Regions from separate parts of the Geoalkalibacter subterraneus genome, predicted to be linked through region 2. Evidence: riboswitches for the same ligand, from Rfam matches in the RefSeq annotation. Region 2 holds a riboswitch; the other holds the start of a gene.

Region 1 (7,751 bases), 270 kb from region 2:
CACGGCTATGCCGTGGCCAACGGCGCCGGTCTGGCCTTCGGCTGCGATCTGACCCTGGCTGCCGACACAGCAGTATTCGGAACCACCGCCATCAATGTCGGCTTGATCTGCCTGGGACCGGCGGCACCGATGATCCGATTAATCGGCCGCAAGAAAACGCTGGAGATGGTTTTGACGGGAGACACGATCAAGGCGCAGGAGGCGCAGAGACTGGGGCTGGTCAACCGGGTGGTGCCCGAAGCCCAACTGCAGGAAGCCGCCAGCAGCCTGGCGGAAAAACTGGCCGCCAAAAGCCCGCTCGCCCTGCAGATCGGCAAGGAGGGAATCAACCGGCTGCAGGATATCCCTTATCACCAGGGGCTGGACCTGATGGATGATCTGTTTGCGACTCTCAGCTCCACGGAGGATGCGGTTGAAGGCGTCAGCGCCTTTCTGGCAAAACGCGCCCCTGAATGGAAGAATTGTTAGCTGGTTCAGGATCCGACCGGTTAACATATCACGACTATCCCCTTTATCTGGTATGGGCTGACAAGAAATAGGTCTTCATTTCAGGATCGTACTTGACGTTCGAGGTCACGGCACTGTACCAGTCCCAGCCGCGCTCCTTGCCGAACTGCCAGGTCTGCTGGACCGTCAGGTTCTTCTCATCGATCCTGTACTCGGCGGCGCGGGACCACTTGTCCTGGGAAAGAGCCGGCTGTTCAAGCTCACGGCCGTCACCATTGTCGAAAACACTCATGGTCGTGTAGCGCTCGTTGTTCTCGCCACGCTCACTGAGCCAAGCCGTATGCTGGGTAAAGCTCCAGTCAAACTCCGTGTTGTTGCATTTGGCACCTACGCAGTCGAGTTTTCTGCCCTTGCCGTCAACGGGGGTCAGCACCTTGGCGGCCATGTCCTTGGTCCAGCCGACGTTGGGAGCAAGGATCCATTTGACCTCTTTGTCCCGACCAACCTTGATCACGCCCTGATGACGCAAGGAGAGGATGATAGAGTCATCATTCGGGTCGTAATCGATGCTGTTGATGTGAGCCCATTTCCGGCTGAGGCAAAACAGAGTTGGATGGTTGTAATTCCTTGGTTGCCAGACTTTGGAACCCCGCCTGTGGGTGACAAATTAAACCTTGACACCAGGCCACAAGAATTCCTATAAACGATCAACAATTTGAAAAGTTTCGCCGGTGCCGCAAGGCTTGTCGCTCTACGCTGGGTATAACGACAACGGGAAGTGAGGTGTAAATCCTCCACGGACCCGCCGCTGTAAGCGAGTTAAACCTCGGGCAATGATGCCACTGGTTAATTTTTTTAATCGGGAAGGCTGCCACAGGTTCCGGTTGTTAACGGAAACTCGTAAGTCAGAAGACCTGCCGTCGAAACATCCACTTTTATCTCCCCGGGTATGGGAGCGTGGGCACGCGCGGCTTTAAATTCGGAAACCCGCCCCTGTCTTTTCAGGAGGCGGGTTTTTTATCGCGCCCCTCACGCTGCCAAATGGGAACACAGGAGGGAAAAGATGCACATCATGGAAGGATTTCTCCCAGCTGATCACGCAATCGGCTGGAGCTTGGCGTCGGCTCCCGTTGTCGCTTACGGAGTCTATTCCCTCGGCCAAAAAGTCCGAAAGCACCCGGAGTATCGTATGCTCCTCGGCGTTGCGGCCGCCTTTACCTTTATCCTTTCCGCACTGAAAATTCCGTCGGTCACCGGGAGTTGCTCCCACCCTACCGGGACGGGATTTGGCGCTCTCCTGTTCGGGCCAACGGCCATGGCGCCCGTTGGTTTGGTGGTCCTGCTTTTTCAGGCGCTTTTGCTGGCCCATGGTGGCATCACAACGCTGGGGGCCAACATTTTTTCCATGGCGATTGTCGGGCCGTTTGTGGCCTACAGCGTATTCCGGTTGGCGCGCATATTCCGTTTACCGTTTGGAATGGCCGTATTTCTTGCCACCTTCAGCGCTAACCTGATGACCTATCTCACGACGTCGGCGCAACTGGCACTGGCCTTTCCCGATCCGGTGGGTGGCTTCGTCGCTTCTTTCGCCAAGTTTGCTTCCATTTTTGCCTTGACACAGCTCCCGCTGGCCTTCATCGAAGGGTTGCTGTCGGTGTTGATTTTTAATGCACTGAAACGCTTCAACCCTCAGGAACTCAGGAAAATGAAGCTGCTGCAACCACGCGAGGTACAGCCATGAAAAAGCACCAGAACCTGCTGCTGATACTGGCAGTCTTTCTGCTGGCGCTGCTACCCCTGTGGGTGGTGCAACCGGTGGCGGATAAAGAGATATTTTCCGGCGCGGACGGCGAGGCAATGGATGCTATTATCGAAATTGCGCCGGACTACGAGCCCTGGTTCGGCCCGTTATGGGAGCCCCCCAGCGCAGAGATTGAATCCCTTCTGTTTGCATTTCAGGCCGCTCTTGGCGGCGGCTTCATCGGCTATTATCTTGGCGTCTCCATCACCCGCGTGCGGATGCGGCGTGCATGGCAGAACGGGCAGCCATGTACATAGAGCGTTTCAGTCATTACGGTGCCTGGCGACATGTTGCGCCGAGCGCCAAGGGGATTTTTACCCTGAGCGGTTTGAGCGCGGCTTTTCTGGCGGCTACTGTGCCGGCTGCCGCTGCCGTGACGCTGGTATTTGCACTTCTGACACTGGGCGTAGCACGGGTCGCCTGGCGCTCTTATCTGCTCATTCTTGCCCCGGCGCTGTTTTTTCTGGCGTTGAGTGCGTTTTCCATCGCTCTTTCACTCTCCTGGGGGGACTCATGGCATGATGTTTCGTTTTCTTTCCCACCGCAACAGCTCGAGCAGGCGATGTTGGTGTGCACCCGCTCTCTCGCCTGCCTTTGCGCCCTGCTGTTTCTGGCGTTGACGACCCCTTTAGGAGATATGATGGCGTTGTTGCGGCGCTTGCGGACTCCTGAGTTGCTGATCGATATCATGGTGCTGGGTTACCGTTCGCTTTTTGTTTTCGCGCAGGTCGTAAGTGATACTCGCACGGCACAAATGGCGCGCCTGGGATATATCAGCGCCCACCGCTCCCTGCGCTCGTTGGGAATGCTGATCGCCCATACCACGCTGCAACTCTGGCAACGGGCGGGACAATTGCATGCCGCTGCTCAAGCGCGATCAGGAGAGGGTCCTTTGCGCTTTGCCGATCAGACCTTTCCCCACGCCGGGCGCGACAGCCTGATTGCCCTGCTGGCGGGATCGGGCCTGAATATTGCCATGGTGATCGCCGGATGACACGCGCCATTCTCGAATTTCAGGCGGTACACTACAGCTACCCCGACGGCAGCAGAGGCCTTGATGACTGCACCTTCATGATTGCAGAAGGGGAACGCACCGCCGTCCTCGGTGCCAATGGCGCTGGCAAAACCACTCTGCTCCTGCATACCAACGGTCTGCTGCAGCCCCAGCAGGGAGAGGTGCTCTATGATGAGCGGCTCCTGAACTACCGCCGCGCTGAACTCGTCCGCCTGCGTACCGATATCGGCATGGTATTCCAGAACCCCGACAGTCAGCTTTTTTCCGCCAGTGTGCGCGAAGACGTTGCCTTCGGGCCGCTCAATCTTGGGCTGGCAGCGGAAGAAGTCCAGCACAGAGTTGATCGGGCACTTGCTGCTGTACACCTCAACGATTGCGCCCATAAGCCGGTGCAGCACCTGAGTTTCGGGCAGAAAAAACGGGTCTGTCTCGCCGGAGTACTGGCCATGCATCCCAGAGTTCTGATTCTGGATGAACCCATGGCTGGACTCGACCCCGCTATGCAAGACGAACTGCTGAATCTGCTCAACGAACTCCACGCGAGCGGACTCAGTGTTGTGCTGGCGACCCATGATCTGGATTTTGCCTATCAGTGGAGTAACACGATGGTCATCATGGATGCCGGCAAGTGCGTGGCGCGCATTCCGACTGACGCACTGTCTGCACAGCAGGAGGTACTGACCCGCTTCGGACTCGGCCTTCCTTTCGTGGTGCAGGTGTGGAATGCGCTGGGCTCTCCCCGGAGTACCCCGCCGCGTACCGTCGAGGAACTGTGTCGTTACATAACGGAACGAAATTAAGACATTCGCGAGAAAAAACTTTTCGATAAAGGAGCTTTCATGCTGCAAACCTCCAAGCTACAAACCTTTATAAACGCCATCGAACCCGTAAGTGCCGAAATCCGCGCCGCCGCCCAGGCACGCATCGACAGTCTTGTCAAGCCCCCGGGCAGTCTGGGGAAACTGGAAGAAATCGCCGCGCAGGTGGCCGCCATCAGCGGTACCATCACCCCCGCAGCCCGGAAGAAATGCACCATCGTCATGGCCGCCGATCACGGTGTCGTCGAAGAGGGTATTGCCTGCGCCCCCCAGGAAGTGACCGCCATCCAGTCCATCAATATGCTCAAGAACATCACCGGCATCTGCGTCATCAGCGCCGCCAACGGCGCTGACTTGCGCGTGGTTGACATCGGCATCAAACCGACCCTCTCTCATCCGGGCCTGATCAAACGCAAAATCCGCCCCGGCACCGCCAATTTCGCCAAGGAACCAGCCATGGATCGCTGCGAAGCGGAACAGGCTCTGCTGATCGGCATCGAGATGGTCAAAAATCTGGTCGACGAGGGCTATAACCTGATCGGCACCGGCGAAATGGGAATCGGCAACACCAGTTGCAGCAGCGCCGTGTACATGGCCTTTACCGGAGCCGATGCCGATGACGCCGTCGGCAAAGGCGGTGGCATCAGCGACGAAACCCTGATACGTAAGAAACAGATCATCAGCGCTGCACTGGCGCTCCATCAGCCCGACCCGAACGATCCACTGGATGTCCTGGCCAAAGTCGGTGGCCTGGACGTTGCGGGCATGGCCGGTTGCTTTCTGGGTGCCGCTCATTGCAAAGTACCGATCGTCATCGATGGTTTTATCTCCGCTGCAGCTGCGCTGATCGCATGCCGCCTCAACCCGCTGGTCCGGGAGTACATGATCCCCTCTCATCTGTCGGCGGAACCCGGCTATGTTCACATCATGCGCGAACTTGGTCTGGAACCGATGCTGCACCTGAACATGCGGTTGGGTGAAGGCAGCGGTTGCCCGTTGGCTTTCGGTATTATCGATGCTGCGATCGGCGTGTTAAACGGTATGGCAACCTTCGACGAAGCGATGATCAATCGCGACTATCTGGTGGATATACGAACATGAAGCAGCGCGAACAGAAATCTCCCGCGGCTATCGTCCTGGCGGCCTTCGGCACCACCTATCCAGCAACCCTGGAACCGATTCTGGCCATGCTGCACGAGGTGGAAGAGCGTTATCCCGACGTCCCTGTCCGCCTGGCCTTCACTTCCAACATCATTCGGCGCAAGTGGCATGCGCGTGCCACCGATGTCAACTATCTCCGTGAACATCCAGCTATTCCCGAGCAGATATACACTGTCAAAAACATACTGGGAGTCATGGCCGACCTGCAGAATGAGGGCTATCGCCGGATCGTGGTGCAACCGGTCCTGATCGTTGACGGCGAAGAGTACCGTGATCTGGCTGTGTATGTCCAAGCGCTGGGTGCTATCAGAACCCACAAACCTCAATGGCAGCCTTTCGAGAAGGTCGCGATCGGCAAACCCCTGCTGGGCTCTTTTGGCCATCGCGAACAGCTCGGCGCCCTGGTGCGGGCTCTGAAACCCGATATCGACGACGCCCGTGCCGCTGATGCCACCCTGATCTACATGGGCCACGGTAATGAACACATGGCCCAGGGCGCTTATTACGAACTGGAAATCCTGCTACGGCGTGAATACAACATCCCGGTTTGCATCGGACTGGTGGAAGGACTGCCCGACTTCGAAACCGTACGAGAAAAACTGGCCAATGCTGGAACCCGCAAGGTGCTGATAAAACCGCTGATGTACGTGGCCGGGGATCATGCCTGCAATGACATGGCTGGGGACGAAGAGGACTCGTGGCTGACCCTGCTTGAGAACGATGGATATCAGGTGACACCCATCCTCGAAGGGCTGGGACAGAACCCCGCCGTGCGGGCGATTTTTCTTGATCTGCTGGAACAGGCCGCGCAACAGGCGGCAATCGATTTGTGAGATAACATGAGCGAACTTATTATCGTCGGCGCTGGTCTGGGCGCGCAATCCATTACCCTCGCGGGGATCGAAGCGATCCGCCGTGCCGAAGTCGTTCTCTACGACCGCCTGATTCATCCCGCCATCCGGGAGCATATCCGCTGTGAAGTCGTGGATGTCGGCAAGCGCCCCTACGACGCCCATTGCCGGACCCAGGCCCAGATCAATGAGTTAATTATCGAGCAACTGCAACGGGGCAAGCGCGTCGTCCGTCTCAAAGGGGGTGACACCTCGGTCTTTGCCCGCACCGTGGAGGAAGTGGAAGCAGGCCGCGCCAGCGGAGCCCGCGTCACCATCATCCCCGGCGTCACCTCGGCCTCATCCCTGGTCGCCCGGGTCCAGAGTGCCCTGACTGATCGCCGCTCTGCGGCAGGAGTGGTCTTCATCACCGGCCACACCAAGGCTGACAATCTGGAAACCAGTTACCGCTGGGACGCGCTGGTAAACCTCGGCTTTACCCTCGTCATCTACATGGGAGTCAGAAACATGCCGGTCATCCGAAATCAGTTGCTCAAACACGGCATGGCGGCCACCACGCCGGTGCTGATCGGCCAGAATCTGGAAACCGAGCAGGAACGGATTTTCTCTACCACCCTGGAGGAGGTCTTGTCCTGTGTCGCCGACCGACAGATCAGCCATCCGGCCACTATCGTCATCGGTGAAGTCGCGATGCTCTCGGAGGTTTAGATGCCTGGCCAGGGTTATGTGCAGATCTACACCGGTAGCGGTAAAGGCAAGACCACGGCCGCGGTAGGGCTGGCGGTGCGCTGCGCCGGAGCCGGAGGAAAAGTCTTCTTTTGTCAGTTTCTGAAAAAGGGGGATTCATCGGAATGGACCGCTCTGCAGCCTCTAAACGATCGCATCATCCATCGTGCTTTCGGTACCGGTAAATTCATACGTAGCGAGCCCTCAGTTGAAGATCGGCAGCTTGCCCGCACCGGCATGGCGGAAGCGATAGAGGCATTGACATCCGGCGACTACGACCTGATCGTGCTGGATGAACTGCTCGGCGCCCTGACCAAAGGATTGGTAACCCGTGAAGACATCGTTGATCTACTGCGTCTGCGCCCACGGCAAACAGAACTGGTGCTGACCGGACGCAACGCCCCAACCGAACTGGTGGAGAAAGCCGACCTGGTGACGGAAATGTGCGAGGTTAAGCACTATTTTCAACAGGGCATCGCCGCGCGAAAGGGAATAGAGAAGTAGCGGCGGAGTCCCCCACAAGGAGCGCAAAGATGTCATACACAACTCTCATCACCGGCGGCGTCGGCAGCGGTAAAACCCATCATGCCCTTAACCTGGCCGCTCCGTCTTCACGCAAGGCGTACATCGCCACCGCGCCGACCAGCCTGGATGCGGAAATGGATCGCAAAATCCGTGTCCATCAGGGGGAGCGGGATGCCTCCTACACCACCCTCGAGGAACAACTGCAGCTTGCCGACGCCTATCAGCGCGCCCTGGATCTTGCCTGCGACACAATTCTTATCGACTGTTTGACTCTCTGGGCAAGCAATCTGATTTTCACCGAAACAGCAGAGGACGAACCTCTGAATAAATTTCTGTCGCGGCTCGCCACCTCGACGCGGCGCACCATCATCGTCACTAACGAAGTGTCCCTGGGGGTGATTCCGGCC
Region 2 (7,751 bases):
AGGCCGCAACTGCTGCACCCGCGACGCTGGCCGTTCCGGGTGACGAGGACTACGCGCTGGTGTTTTTTCTCGATCCCAATGGCGGACCCTGCCGCATGCAGAATGATATTATCCAGCGCATGTCTGACGAATTGGAGGGCAAGGTCCATCTGCGCTATGTTTCCACCCGAGAACCGCAGGATATTAACTTCTTTTATGCCCACGGCGTGCGCGGTCTGCCCCAACTGATGCTGGCTGATGCCGAGGGACGCGAGATCAAGCGTTTGACGCCCGGGGTCAAGACCGCCGATGATATACGGCGCATGCTCTCCAGTGCCGGGGCGATCTGATTGTCATGACACCGCTCGATTTTTCACTGACGTCAATGGTCATGGTGCTGCTGGCCGGTCTCGCCAGCATCGCTTCTCCCTGCGTGCTGCCGGTGGTGCCCATCATTGTAACCGGCACCGAGCGGGACCACCGCCACCGCCCCCTGCTGATCGTGTTCGGTTTGAGCCTGAGCTTCATCGCCATGGGCGTTGTGACCTCCCTGTTCGGTGGGGCGGTGGCCGGAGTGATGCCGCTGCTGGAAAAGATCGCCGGGGTGGTGGTGATCCTTTTCGGTGTGCTGATGCTGTGCGACATCAATGTTTTCAAGCGATTCACTCTTTTTTCGCACATCCGCATCTCCAATGACGGGCGCTGGTCGGGGCTGGTTCTCGGCCTGACTCTTGGACTGGTGTGGATCCCCTGCGTCGGTCCCATGCTTTCGGGGGTACTGGCCATGGTGGCTTCCGATGGGCGTCTCGCTACCGGGGTGGTCCTGTTGGCGATCTACTCCCTGGGGTTTGCTATCCCCATGCTGCTGGCGGGTTATGCCACTCAAAGCATGCGCAGCCGCTTTCAGGCGGTGGCCCGTCATCAACTGGCTGTGCGGGTTTTCAGCGGCCTGCTGCTGGTGGGATTCGGCACCTACATTCTCACCGCCGGTATGCTCTCCATCGGTTTCAGCAGCTGAGGCGCGGCATCCGCAGAGGATTTTTCTCTTGACAGCCAAACAACCCCCGCTGTATTGAAACGAACAGATGAAGCCGCCCCTTCGGGGCATATGACGAAAACTGAACAGTCCACCGGTGCCCGCAAGGGCTTGATAGGGAAGAGGGGTGCAAATCCCCCGCGGACCCGCCGCTGTGAGCGAGGACGAAGGGCCGGATACCACTGATCGAACGGATCGGGAAGGCGGCCTGGAGGATGAATCGCGAGCCAGAAGACCTGCCGGTCGGACACCCCCACGACAAGCCTCCCCGGGAATGGGAGGGTGGACAAAGCGGCCCTTCGAAAACGCGAAGCCCGCGCACCTTGAACCGAGGTGCGCGGGCTTTTTTCGTTGCGTCTGACCTGTGTGCCCCCTTCCGTCTCCTGTCGCGGAGCACGGAGGAAAAACATGGCAAAATTGAAGACATGGGTGCTGGCTGCCGGAGTTGCAGCCCTTTGGGGATCGACAACCTACGGTTTGGCGGCGGATGCGCTTGAGCCGGTGGTGGTGACTGCGACGCGCACGGCAAAGCCTGCATCGCAGGCCTCTGCCTCGGTGGTGACCATTACTGCTGACGAGATCGCTAAACGGGGCGCGACCCGCCTCGAAGAGGTGCTGCGCGACGCCGTGGGTGTGCAGGTGGTGTCCAACGGGCCGGTCGGCGCCGTGGCGACCCCCTCGATTCGCGGAGCGACCGGCTCGCAGGTGCTGGTGCTGCTTGACGGGGTGCGGCTCAACTCCGCTCAGCTCGGTCAGTTCAATCTCAGCGATCTGCCGGTGCCCCTGTCCGAGATCGAGCGCATCGAGGTGTTGCGGGGCCCCGCCTCCGCCCTGTATGGAACCAATGCGCTGGGGGGCGTGATCCAGATTTTTACCCGCACCCCGCAGCAGCAGCCCCTGACCCAGCTCAGTTGGAGCGAGGGGCGCTTCAACACCCGCGACGTCGGGTTCTCCACCTCGGCCCGCCGCGGCCCGGGGCGCTATCGCCTCAGTGCCTCCCGTGAGCGCTCCGACGGTTACCGGGACAACTCGGATCTTGAGCAGACCATCATCGAAGGAATGCTGGGCTTTGATCTGCCCGGTGGTTTCGACCTGCAGGCCACGGCCAGCCATCTGGATAAGGAAAATGGTGTTCCCGGTTCGATCGAGTGGCCCAGCCCCGAAGCGCGCCAGACCGATCGCAACACGTTGGCATCGGTCACCCTGAGCGGACCGGTCGGGGCGGTGGATATGACTGTGCGGGGTCACTATGACCGGCGGCGCAATACCTACCGGGATCCCGGCGCTTTTACACCGGCGGATGACCGCCATCTGTTGAAAACCCTGGGGGTGGAAGCGCAGGGGGAATACGGATTCGAGCGTCACAGTTTTCTGTTCGGCGGTGATTTCTACAAGGATAAACTTGACTCCACCAGCAGCGGCGATCCCGAGGATGAGCGCTGGTCGCTGTTTGCCCAGTATGAATTGGAAGCCACCTCCTGGGCAACCCTGTTGACGGGGCTGCGCTACGATGTTCATTCTGATTTCAGCAATGAATGGAGCCCCCGTGCGGCGCTGCTGCTCACCCCCACGGACTCCACCATAGTGCGCTTTTCTGCCAGCCGTGCCTTTCGCGCCCCGACCCTCAACGACCGCTTCTGGCCGGATACGGGATGGACAAGGGGCAACCCCGACCTCGACCCGGAAACAGCCTGGGAATACGAAGCCGCCGTGGAGCAGCAGCTGGGTGAGCGAACCGAGGTAAGCCTGGCGGCATTTCGGCGTGAGGTGCGCGACCTGATCGAATGGACCGAGGACGGAATGGGTGTATGGCAGCCGGACAATGTCAGTCGCGCCCGCATCTGGGGGATCGAAACCGGCGGCCGCGTACAGCTTCATGAGCTGCTGGCCGCCGGCGCCAACTACACCTATCTGCACCCCAAGAATCGCGACACCGGCGACTATCTGGAAAACAAGATCCGCCACCAGACCCATCTTTTCATGGAGATCGGGCCGATCCTGCAGACGCACCTGCGGCTCGACGGACGTCACCTGCACTACTACTCTCAGCCAACCCGGCGGCATAACAGCCATATCGTGCTGGATGCGGCACTCAGCCGACCCTTTATGCTGGGAGATGGCTGGGAATTGGAAGGGAAAATCACCGCCAAGAACCTGCTCGACAAGGATTATGAGTCGACGCCGGGATACCCGATGCCTCCGCGGGAGATCTTCGTGGAGTTGACGGCCTATTTCTAAAAATCTCGGCGTAAAGTCAGGGGAAAAGTCCCAATCACGGCAATGCCCGAGGTAAGAAAGCACCTCGGGCATTGCCTCTTCGGGTGTCGGCGTGAGAAGATTCAGGGGTTTCTACGGACCTTTTTTTAGTCAGACGGGAAAGGCTGCTGGTTATGATTCAACCCCTGTGCGGGCGACATTGTGTTGTAAAAGCTCTTTGGGGGGCTTTATTGCTGCTTTGGCTGAGCTGCACCCAGTTGCCGGCCGCGCAATGGACCGACGCCATCGGGCGCACCATCTCCCTCGAAGAACCCCCGCAGCGCATTGTGTCACTGGTGCCCGCGGTGACTGAAACTCTGTTTGCGCTGGGTCTCGGCGACAGAGTCGTGGGGGTGACCGATTTCTGCACCTTTCCGCCCGAGGCGAGGCAGAAGCCGAGCGTGGGCGGCTATGCCGATCCCGGCCTGGAAGCGGTGGCGACCCGCAGGCCCGACCTGGTTTTTCTGGCCGCCGATATGGGCAGTCCGGCCCTGCTCAGTCGCCTGGAGCAGCTGGGAGTCAAGATCTATGTGCTCTATCCGCGCGGGCTGGAAGAGGCGATTGCAGGCATGCGTGCGGTGGCCGCGGTGTGCGGCGTGGCGGAGGCGGGAGAGCGGCTGGCGAAAGAGCTGGAGGATGAAATTGCCCGTGTCGAGAGAGCGGTTGCTGGAAAGCCCCGTCCCCGGGTGCTGTTCGCGGTGATGCCCCAGCCCCTGACGGTGGCGGGACCGGACACCCTGGTCGGGGATCTGCTCGCGGCGGCGGGAGCCCGCAACGTAGTGCCGCCTGGCGCCAACCGCTATCCGACCTGGGGGATCGAGTCGCTTCTGCCGGTAGACCCCGATTTTATCGTTCTTTCTCCCCATACCGGGCTGCCCGACCCCGAAAATGTGCTGTCCGGCTGGCCGGAGCTGACCGCGGTGCGCGAGGGGCGCATCATCTCGGTTGATCCCGATTGGGTGCACCGCCCGGGGCCGCGCCTGAAACTGGGTCTGCGTGCGCTGGCCAATGCTTTTCACGGGCTGGACCTGTCTCTTGCGGAAAATCAACCATGATCCTCACCCTCGGGCGTCGTTTCTGGTTTCCGCTGCTGCTGGCCGTGCTGCTGCTGGCCATGCTTGGCTCGCTGTTGGCGGGGCCTTTCGCTTTGTCGCTGGGGGATCTGTATGCCGCGTTGATCGGGCAGCCGCACTCGCCGATTCATGAGGCGGTGGTGTTCAAGATCCGCCTGCCGCGGGTTCTGCTGGCGGCGCTGGTGGGTGCGGCGCTGGCCGTATCGGGCGGCGCTTTTCAGGCGGTGCTGCGCAACCCGCTGGCCGACCCTTATATTCTCGGGGTGTCCGGCGGGGCCGCCCTCGGCGCGGTGGCCGCGCTGGCGCTGGGCATTATTCCGATGCAGGCGATGGCGTTTGCCTCCTTCGCCGGTGCGCTGGGCGCTCTGACCCTGGTCTACTGGGTGGCGCGGGGGGCGCACGGGACGCCCCATGCGCTGATTTTAGCCGGTGTGATGGTGGGGAGTCTCGCTTCTGCGCTGCTGTTGTTCCTGCTGTGGACGGCACCGGCCGATCCCACCCGCACGGCCGTGTTCTGGCTGGCGGGCAATCTCGCCATGGCCGATCCTGCCTGGCTGCCCTGGTCGGCTGTTGCTTCCGCCCTGGCCTTTGGCTGGCTGTGGTCCCGTGCGCGCTCTCTCGATCTGTTTACTCAAGGGGAGGAGGTGGCCGCTGATCTGGGGCTGGATGTGGGGCGGGCGCGCATGAGCGTGTTTATGGCCGCCGGGGCATTGACCGCCGCTGCGGTGGCGATGGCCGGGCTGGTCGGCTTTGTCGGCCTGACCGTGCCTCATGTGGTGCGCCTGCTGTGGGGCCCGTCCCACCGGCGCCTGCTGCCGGCCTCGGCCCTGCTGGGCGCCGCTTTTCTCATGATCGCCGATGCCCTGTCGCGAACCCTGCTGGCACCGGCAGAGATTCCAGTGGGGGTGGTGACGGCCCTGCTGGGTGCGCCGTTTTTCCTCTATCTACTGCGTCGGCGGGAGGAGAGGGGATGATCCGCATCGAACAGCTTGAATTCGCCTATGGCGACACGCCGGTGTTGCGCGGCATCGACCTGGAGGTGAGGGCAGGGGAGATCTTCGGTGTTCTCGGTTCCAACGGCTGCGGCAAGTCGACCCTGCTGCGGCTGATGCGCGGTCTGCTGGCCCCGTGCCGCGGACGGGTGCTGTGGGAGGGGCGCGATGTGCGACGCCTGAGTCGCAAGGCGCTGGCGCGCCGGGCGGCAGTGGTGCCGCAGGGTGCCGCCGCCGGATTTCCCTTTGCCGTGCGGGAGATGGTTTCTCTTGGGCGTTTTGCTCATCAGGGCGGGTTTGTCGGCGCTCATCCCGGCGACCGGGCGGCGGTGGAAAAAGCGCTGGCTTTGACCGACACCCTGCACCTGGCTGAACGGGAGGTCACCGGACTGAGCGGCGGCGAGCTGCAGCGGGTTCTGCTGGCGCGCGCCCTGGCGCAGCAGGCGCCGGTGCTGCTGCTCGATGAGGCCACCAGCCACCTTGACATCGATCACCGCCTCGAGATCGGCGAGCTACTGGTGCGCCTCAATCGTGAACAGGGGCTGACCGTGGTGCATATCTCCCACGATCTCGACCAGGCCGCAGAAATTTCCCACCGCTTGCTGCTGCTCAATGCGGACGGGTCGCCCTGGGCGCTGGGGACGCCGGACGAGGTTTTTACCCCGGCCAATCTGCAGCAGGTTTTCCGGGTGGATGTCCATGTCGAGAAAAACCCCTATACCGGGGCTCCGCGCGTGTACCCGGTGGCTCGCCAGCGCGCGGACTGGGGGCAGGGGCTCAGTGTTCATCTGCTGTGCGGCGGTGGCAGCGGGGGGGATCTTCTGCGTCGTCTTTATCGCAGCGGCGCACGCATCAGCGTCGGGCCGCTCAATCGGGGCGATTCCGATCTGCTGCTGGCGGATGCCCTGGGGCTGGAGGCGGTGCGGGAGGCCCCTTTCTGCCCGATCTCAGCACAAACACTGAATGATGCTTTCAACCTGTCTCGCAAGGCCGAGCTGATGGTGGTGGCGCCCACCGTGTGGGGTTCCGGCAACCTGGCCTGTCTGGAGTTGGCCGATGCGGCATTGAAGGAGGGACGGCCGGTGCTGGTGGTTGATCCCCGGGCGGAACGCGATTACACCGGGGGCCGGGCATGGCAGACTTTGAGCGAACTGCTCGCGAAGGGTGCACAGCGCTGTGCGGATACAGCGGAGGTGGTGGACAGGCTGGAGAAAATGGCCGCCATGGAGAAACCTCCCCAGGGCGGCCTTTAAGACGGGTTACTCGCCCAGCTGGCGCGCCAGGTATTCATCCATGCGCACGCGCGAGGTGGCGATATCGAGAGGAACGAACTGTTCGTTGACCAGCACGGTGGTGGAGCCGCGCAGCACGTAGTCGCGCGCCGCCTCCGAGGTGTTGAGGTAGACTTCCACATCCAGTTTGCCATCGTATTTCTGCTTCATCTTTTCGGCCACGACCGTGGCCGCACGGCAGGGGCTTCAACCACTGCTGCCGCTGTGAAAAACTTTCATTTTCAGCATCTTTTTTCTCCTTTCAAAGTGACTGCTCAGGACAGAGTTGCGACCCTGTAGATACCGTTCAGATCGCTGCTGCGGTCAGGGTGAATCGATACTGCGGGGATCCCGGGAAGCCTTCTCCACCGGCAGACCCTGCTGCTGCCACTCCTGCACCCCGTCTTCCATGCGCACCGCCTGGAATCCTTCCGCTCGCAGCATCTCCACTGCCTCGGCGGAGAGAACGCAGTAGGGGCCGCGGCAGTAGGCGACGATCTCCCGGTCGCGGGGCAGCTCCGCCAGTCGCCTGCGCAGTTCGGGCAGTGGGATGGAGAGGGCGCCCGGCAGATGCCCCGCCTGGTATTCCTCCGGCGGGCGCACGTCGATGACTGCCGCGATGCCGGTGCGCACTCGATCCAGCAGGGTATGGCGGTCCACGGCTTCCAGCTCGTTGCGGTCATTGAAGAAACGCCGGCTTAGCTGTTCGACCTCCGCCAGCTGGGTCTGCGCCAGGGTGCGCAGCGCATGGAAGAATTCCGCCACCTGCGGATCGGCGATGCGGTAGACCACATGCAGGCCCTGTTTGCGGGCTTCGGCCAGGTGCGCGCCTCGCAGCACCTGCAGATGTTGCGAGGTGTTGGCGACGGACAGGCCCGCTTCCCGGGCAAGAGTTTCCACCGTGCGCTCACCCTGGCACAGCAGGTCGAGCAGCTCCAGCCGCTTCGGGCTGGCAACCGCCTTGCCGATGCGGGCGAATTGGGCGTAAATGGCTTCCTTGTAATGCTGCTTTGTTCTTGACATAGGCGTCTTTTTCAACTATTCAATGAATTACTTGAATAAAAACCACGAAGCGGGTTGTTTGTCAAGCCCGATTGTCGTTGTCTCCCTTGTCGTGAAGGGGGGCGCAACTCCCATGACAAGG

The links. Region 2 has a riboswitch for cobalamin ahead of GSUB_RS00130 (TonB-dependent receptor plug domain-containing protein). Riboswitches for the same ligand answer to the same signal wherever they lie in the genome.
Region 1: linked by a shared signal. The riboswitch ahead of GSUB_RS01480 (energy-coupling factor ABC transporter permease) and the one ahead of GSUB_RS00130 (TonB-dependent receptor plug domain-containing protein) in region 2 are both predicted to bind cobalamin.

What each region holds. Positions count from the first base shown of each region.
Region 1 is NZ_CP010311.1:300,342-308,092, reverse strand. Features, by position in the region: gene GSUB_RS01490 (enoyl-CoA hydratase/isomerase family protein) at 1-468, shown strand, start outside; partial or broken gene GSUB_RS01485 (aryl-sulfate sulfotransferase) at 524-1,054, opposite strand; cobalamin riboswitch at 1,160-1,383, shown strand; gene GSUB_RS01480 (energy-coupling factor ABC transporter permease) at 1,511-2,188, shown strand; gene GSUB_RS01475 (energy-coupling factor ABC transporter substrate-binding protein) at 2,185-2,505, shown strand; gene cbiQ (cobalt ECF transporter T component CbiQ) at 2,478-3,242, shown strand; gene GSUB_RS01465 (energy-coupling factor ABC transporter ATP-binding protein) at 3,239-4,063, shown strand; gene cobT (nicotinate-nucleotide--dimethylbenzimidazole phosphoribosyltransferase) at 4,103-5,182, shown strand; gene GSUB_RS01455 (sirohydrochlorin cobaltochelatase) at 5,179-6,075, shown strand; gene cobA (uroporphyrinogen-III C-methyltransferase) at 6,082-6,801, shown strand; gene GSUB_RS01445 (cob(I)yrinic acid a,c-diamide adenosyltransferase) at 6,802-7,323, shown strand; gene GSUB_RS01440 (bifunctional adenosylcobinamide kinase/adenosylcobinamide-phosphate guanylyltransferase) at 7,353-7,751, shown strand, end outside.
Region 2 is NZ_CP010311.1:26,763-34,513, forward strand. Features, by position in the region: gene GSUB_RS00120 (thioredoxin family protein) at 1-329, shown strand, start outside; gene GSUB_RS00125 (cytochrome c biogenesis CcdA family protein) at 335-997, shown strand; cobalamin riboswitch at 1,094-1,273, shown strand; gene GSUB_RS00130 (TonB-dependent receptor plug domain-containing protein) at 1,424-3,253, shown strand; gene GSUB_RS00135 (ABC transporter substrate-binding protein) at 3,463-4,326, shown strand; gene GSUB_RS00140 (FecCD family ABC transporter permease) at 4,323-5,318, shown strand; gene GSUB_RS00145 (ABC transporter ATP-binding protein) at 5,315-6,589, shown strand; gene tsoX (HSGNPxU motif (seleno)protein TsoX) at 6,596-6,856, opposite strand; gene GSUB_RS00155 (ArsR/SmtB family transcription factor) at 6,932-7,630, opposite strand.